2 linked regions of the Alloalcanivorax dieselolei B5 genome follow. The main gene of each other region encodes a partner of the protein of the gene in region 2 in a complex. Links are inferred from orthologs where the notes say so. Each region holds a gene or a part of one and is shown on either strand. Other genes may lie near its edges. The genes, in order: accD and accB.

The links.
Region 1: the proteins of accB (region 2) and accD are in contact, whole or in part, in a solved structure (PDB 8UXZ), measured with the Escherichia coli proteins. The link is inferred for Alloalcanivorax dieselolei B5 from one-to-one orthologs.

What each region holds. Positions count from the first base shown.
Region 1 is NC_018691.1:2,923,248-2,926,531, forward strand. What follows is about bases 1-2,965. They hold accD (acetyl-CoA carboxylase, carboxyltransferase subunit beta), read right to left. Parts: upstream 1,937-2,965; coding sequence 1,064-1,936; downstream 1-1,063. Other genes in these bases: B5T_RS12995 (bifunctional folylpolyglutamate synthase/dihydrofolate synthase), read right to left, coding at 1-1,067; trpA (tryptophan synthase subunit alpha), read right to left, coding at 2,004-2,807; trpB (tryptophan synthase subunit beta), read right to left, coding at 2,819-2,965. In the rest of the region: more of trpB, read right to left, coding at 2,966-3,284.
Region 2 is NC_018691.1:1,100,044-1,103,196, forward strand. Bases 61-2,894 are described here. They hold accB (acetyl-CoA carboxylase biotin carboxyl carrier protein), read right to left. Parts: upstream 1,781-2,894; coding sequence 1,340-1,780; downstream 61-1,339. Other genes in these bases: accC (acetyl-CoA carboxylase biotin carboxylase subunit), read right to left, coding at 61-1,328; aroQ (type II 3-dehydroquinate dehydratase), read right to left, coding at 1,816-2,268; dsbD (protein-disulfide reductase DsbD), read right to left, coding at 2,599-2,894. In the rest of the region: more of accC, read right to left, coding at 1-60; more of dsbD, read right to left, coding at 2,895-3,153. UniProt on the Escherichia coli protein: This protein is a component of the acetyl coenzyme A carboxylase complex; first, biotin carboxylase catalyzes the carboxylation of the carrier protein and then the transcarboxylase transfers the carboxyl group to form malonyl-CoA.

The sequences.
Region 1 (3,284 bases), 1.8 Mb from region 2 along the record:
CGTTCCACGGTGGCGGCGCGGGGCAGATCCGGCCGGCACAAATACCATTCCAGCGGCTCGGCGGCGAACAGCGCCACCACCTGCTCCACCGGTTTGTCCGCCATCATGCCCAGCACCAGCCGGCGGCGGCCGGCACAGGCCAGCAACCGCCGCCGCAGCCGGGTCAGCGCTTCCAGGTTATGACCGACATCAAGGATGCAATCGATGCCGTTGAAACGGCGCCGGTCGCAACGACCGGTAAGCCCGGTATCCACCACCTGGGCGGGAATATGCCGGGCCGGCGCCAAACCCGCGGCGGCAAGGGCCTGGATCGCGGTGGCCAGATTGTCATCGCCCAGACGCGCCGGCTCTGGTATCCGGTAGCGGCGTTGCTCATCGCCAGCCCGCACGGCCACTTCGCCGTCGCCCAGCGTGAACTCCCGCCCTGCCCTTAGCGGCAAGGCCGCCAGCGCCGCCAGTTCCGAGTCCAGATTAGAAGGCGACGCCGCTTCACCATAGACCAGCGGCCGGCCGGCCCGGCCGATGCCGATTTTTTCCCGCAGAATCGCTTCGCGGCTGTCGCCGAGCCAGTCCAGATGATCCAGCCCCACCGAGGTGACCACCGCCACATCGGCGTCGATCAGGTTGACCGCGTCCAACCGTCCGCCCAGGCCGACTTCAAGGATGCACAGGTCGGCGTCACTGCGCTGGAACAGCCACAGCCCGGCCAGAGTGGTGAACTCGAAATAGGTCAGCGCGGTATCGCCGCGCCCCTGCTCCACCGCCGCGAAAGCCTGGCAAAGCGCCTGGTCCGAGGCGGGGCCATCGGGCAGCCGGATGCGTTCGTTGAAACGCAGCAAATGGGGAGAGGTATAAACACAGCAGCGCAGCCCGGCGGCCTCCGCCATGGCGGTAAGCAGGCGCACCACCGAGCCCTTGCCGTTGGTGCCGGCCACGGTGATCACCGGCATCGGCAGGGTGCGCACGCCCAGATCTCCGGCGACGCGGCGCAAACGCTCCAGCCCCAGCTCGATTTCGCTGGGGTGGAGCCGCTCGATACGTTCGAGCCAGTGTTGAAGGTCGCTCATTGCGTGGACAGCGGCGCCCGGGTCATGTTGGCGAGAAGACGGTGCAGAGTGTCGCGCATTTGCAGACGCGGCACGATCATGTCGATGGCGCCGTGCTCCAGCAGGAACTCGCTGCGCTGGAAGCCTTCCGGCAGCTTTTGCCGCACGGTCTGCTCGATCACCCGCGGACCGGCGAAGCCGATCAGGGCGTTGGGTTCGGCCACGTTGATGTCACCCAGCATGGCCAGGGAGGCGGACACGCCGCCATAGACCGGATCGGTGAGCACCGAGATGAACGGCAACCCGGCTTCACGCAAACGCTCCAGGGCGGCGGAGGTCTTGGCCATCTGCATCAGCGAGAACAAACCTTCCTGCATGCGCGCGCCACCACTGGCGGCGAAGCAAACCAACGGCAACCGCTGTTCCAGGCACACTTCCACCGCGCGCACGAAGCGCTCACCCACCACCGAGCCCATGGAGCCGCCCATGAATTTGAATTCAAAGGCACAGGCCACCAGCGGCAGGCCATGCAGTTTGCCTTTGAGCACCACCAGCGCGTCTTTCTCGCCGGTGTCCTTCTGCGCGCCGGTGAGGCGGTCCTTGTACTTCTTCGAGTCCCTGAACTTGAGCCGGTCCTCCGGCGCCAGTTCCACACCGATCTCGGAGGTGACGCCTTCATCCAGGAACAGCTTCAGGCGTTTGCGGGCCCCGATGCGCATATGGTGTTCGCACTTGGGGCACACATCCAGGTTGCGCTCCAGCTCCGGCCGGTACAAAGCGCTGTCACAGCGTGGGCACTTGCGCCACAGACCTTCGGGTACGCTGTTGCGACGGTTTTCCTGCGGCCGGCGAACCGCGGGCAAAATCTTTTCCAGCCAGTTGTTGCTCATTACCTAGACCCTTGTATTTGACCCGCTTTATGGGACCCGCTTATCTCCAAGCGAGTACGGCACCGGCTTATTCGTCCATGGCGGAGCGCATGTCGGCAAGCACGGCCGCCACCGCCGGTGCGATGGCTTCGGGGCGTTGCGCGTTGGCGGCGATCTGGTTGACCAGCGCGCTGCCCACCACCACGCCATCGGCGACCCGGCTGACAGCCCGGGCCGATGCCGCGTCTTTGATACCAAAGCCTACCCCAATGGGCAATTGGGCAAGGTTGCGAATTGTTTCAACCCGCGACGCCACTTCCTCCACATTGAGGGTGGCGGCGCCGGTGACGCCCTTCAGGGAGACATAGTAAAGATAACCGCTGGCCGCCTCGCCGATGCGACGGATGCGCTCATCGGTGGTGGTCGGCGCCACCAGGAAGATCAGATCGACACCGCGCTGGCGAAATTGCGGCGCGATGTCCTCGCATTCCTCCGGCGGCAGGTCCACCAGCAGCACCCCGTCCACGCCGGCGCTGACGCAGGCATCGGCGAAGGTCTGGTAACCCATGGCTTCCACCGGGTTCAGATAGCCCATCAGTACCACCGGAGTGCGATCGTCCTGGCGGCGGAAATCGGCGACCATGGCGAGCACGTCGCGCAGGCTGGTGCCGGCCTCCAGTGCCCGCTCACAGGCTTTCTGGATCACCGGGCCGTCGGCCATGGGGTCGGAGAACGGCACCCCCAGCTCGATGATGTCGGCTCCCGCCTCCACCATCGCGTGCATCACCGGCACGGTCACGGCCTGGTTGGGATCACCGGCGGTGATATAGGGAATCAGCGCCTTGCGGCCGCTCGTGTTCAGTTGTTCGAAACAGGCTTGAATACGGCTCATGGCATTCCCCCTCAAAACTCGATGCCGTCGATGTCGGCCACGGTCAGGATATCCTTGTCACCCCGTCCGGACAGATTGACGATGAGATTCTGGTCCGCGCTCATGGTGGGCGCCAGCTTGCGCGCATAGGCCAGCGCGTGGGCGGATTCCAGCGCCGGCATGATGCCCTCCACCCGGGTCAGCTCGCGGAACGCGGCCAGCGCTTCCTGGTCGTCGGCGGCCACGTAATTGACCCGGCCGATGTCCTTGAGCCAGGAATGCTCGGGGCCGACCCCCGGATAATCCAGACCGGCGGACACCGAGTGGGTCTCGATGATCTGGCCGTTCTCGTCTTCCATCAAATAGGTGCGGTTGCCGTGCAGCACACCGGGGCGCCCGGCGGTAAGCGGCGCCGCGTGGCGGCCGGTGTCGACGCCATCACCGGCGGCTTCCACGCCGTACATGGCCACGCCCTCGTCCTCCAGGAACGGGTGGAAC
Region 2 (3,153 bases):
TTTTCCAGGTGGTGGATATCCACGCCGCCTTCCTTGAACGCGGTGTCGCGGAAGATCTTGTCCCGGTGCAGGGCCACGTTGGTCTTGATGCCTTCCACCACGATCTCGTCCAGAGCGTTACGCATGCGGGCAAACGCCACGTCGCGGTTCTCGCCCCAGGTGATGATCTTGCCGATCAGTGAGTCGTAGTAGGGCGGTACGGTATAGCCGCCATAGACGTGAGAGTCCACCCGCACCCCATTGCCGCCCGGTGCATGGAAGTAGCTGATCTTGCCGGGGCTCGGGACGAAGGTGTTGGGATCCTCGGCATTGATCCGCACCTCGATGGCGTGACCGAGGAAGGTGATGTCTTCCTGCTGCAATGTCAGGCCTTCGCCGCCGGCGATACGCAACTGTTCCTTGACGATATCGACGCCGGTGATCATCTCACTGACCGGATGTTCCACCTGCACGCGGGTGTTCATCTCGATGAAGTAGAAGCCTTCGTTCTCGTACAGGAACTCAAAGGTCCCGGCGCCCCGGTAATTGATCTCCTTGCAGGCGTTGACGCAGCGTTGGGCCACTTCTTCCTTCAGGTGAGCCGGAATGTCGGGGGCCGGAGCCTCTTCCACCACCTTCTGGTGACGGCGCTGCAAGGAGCAGTCCCGGTCGCCGAGGTGTATGGCGTGGCCGGCGCCGTCGGAGAGCACCTGAATCTCCACATGGCGTGGCTTCTGCAGGAATTTCTCCATGTACACGGTGGCATCGCCGAAAGCGTTTTTCGCTTCGGAACGGGTCAGGGTCACCGCATTGAGCAATTGATCCGCATGTTCCACCACGCGCATGCCACGCCCGCCACCGCCGGCGGCGGCCTTGATGATGACCGGATAGCCAATCTGCTCGGCCATGGCCTGGGTGGCTTCCGGGTCATCACCCACCGGACCATTGGAGCCGGGGACGGTGGGGACGCCGGCTTTTTTCATCGCCTCGATGGCGGACACCTTGTTGCCCATCAGGCGGATGGTATCAGCGCGCGGTCCGATGAAGGTGAAGCCGGAACGTTCCACGCTTTCGGCGAAGTCGGCGTTTTCCGCCAGGAAGCCGTAACCGGGGTGAATGGCATCCGCGTCGGTCACTTCCGCCGCGCTGATGATGGCGGGGATGTTCAAATAGGAATCGGTGGACGGCGCCGGGCCGATACACACCGCTTCATCGGCGAGACGCACGTGCATCAGATCGCGGTCCGCCTTGGAGTACACCGCCACGGTACGGATGCCCATTTCCTTGCACGCGCGCAGCACGCGCAGGGCGATCTCGCCGCGGTTGGCAATGACGACTTTTTCCAGCATTTCGACCTCCGTTAAACGATGGAGAACAACGGCTGGTCGAATTCCACCGGTTCGCCGTCCTCGACCAGGATGGCATCAATAGTGCCGGATTTGTCCGCTTCGATCTGATTCATCATTTTCATCGCTTCGACGATGCACAGCACGTCGCCGGCGTTGACCTTCTGGCCCACCTGGGCAAATGGGGTGGCGCCGGGAGAGGAGGCCCGGTAGAACGTGCCCACCATGGGAGAACGCACCAGATGGCCGGCCGGGGAGGCCGGTTCCGGCTCGGCCGCCGGAGTGGCTTGCGGGGCTGCCGGAGCGGCCGCCACCGGGGCGACGGGGGCCGGCGCGGCGTTGCGCCAGCCGCCCCGGGTGATGCGTACGGATTCTTCGTTCTCGTGAATTTCCAGTTCTTCGATTCCGGATTCTTCCAGCAGCTCGATCAATTTCTTGATTTTTCGAATATCCATGTCCAGTCCTGTTGGGAGCTGTTGATGTTAAAAGGTCAGATGTCGTCGTCGGTGCCCAGACGGCGGATGGTCGCGTCCAGCGCCAATTGGTAACCGTCGGCGCCGAGACCACAGATCACTCCCTCGGCGATGTCCGAGAAATAAGAGTGATGGCGAAAGGTTTCGCGCCGGTGAATATTGGAAAGGTGCACCTCGATAAACGGGATGCTCACCGCCAGCAGAGCGTCTCTCAGCGCCACGCTGGTGTGAGTGAAGGCGGCCGGGTTGATCAGAATGAAGTCGACGCCTTCCCCGCGGGCGGCATGGATGCGCTCAATCAACTCGTATTCCGCATTGCTTTGCATATGCTGCAGATGATGGCCGGCCTTCCGGGCCCGGATCTGCAGGGCCTGGTCGATTTCCGCCAAATTAGTGGCACCGTATTTGTCCGGCTCGCGCTGGCCGAGCAGATTCAGGTTGGGTCCGTGCAGAACCAGAATGGTGGCCAAGATGGATACCCCTGAATGTGTCGTTATCTGCGGTGAACAGGAGGGAAAAACGGCATCAGGCCGGGGCTTTTCCCGAAGTTTGCAGTCTAGGGGGAATCGCCCGGCGAAAAAAGAACTTTACACTATTCGTTACATGTACCGATTCGCTTGTACGCAATCACGCAATCACGCAATCACGCAACACGCTTGCACGCTAAACCCGAAGTTTGATCGCCGGATCCAGCGATGACTACCTTCCCGAGCAATCCAACCTTTCCGTTTCACACCAGCCTGGCAAACATGGCGTGCAAGCGTGCCTGCGTGTTGCGTGCCAGCATCCGGGGCCCCGGATCAGCCCGATGTGACCGGCAAAACGGTCTGTTCCAGATGGCGGATGAAGCGCTCCGGTCTCATCTCGCCGAGCACGCGGGATTCCGGGACTTCCTCGCCAGCGGGGCTGAAGAACACCAGACTGGGCAGACCGAAGATGTTGTATTCGGTCATGATCGCCTGGTTTTCGCTGTTGATGTCGGTGATATCCACCCGATAAAGATCGAATCCCTTCATGGTGGTCAGCACATCCGGATGGCTCAGCGTGGTTTCTTCCAGCACCTTGCAGGCCACGCACCACTCGGCGAAGAAGTCCACCAGCACCGGCCGGCCGGCCCGGGAGGACTCCGCCAGGGCCTGACGCAGCGCCGCCTGACCGGTGAGGGTGCGCCAGGGGCCGTGGTCTTCCGTGGTCGCGGCGGGTTGCGCCGTGCCGGAAGTGGCGGTGGCCGGTGCCGCCGGTTGCTGCCAGTGGGCCAGCGGTTGCCATGGGTCGCGGGCGCCGGAGGCGGCGCCGATCAGCAAAATCACCCCGTACAGCGTCAGCACCAGGGCAAGGCCCCGTCGCAGACGGGA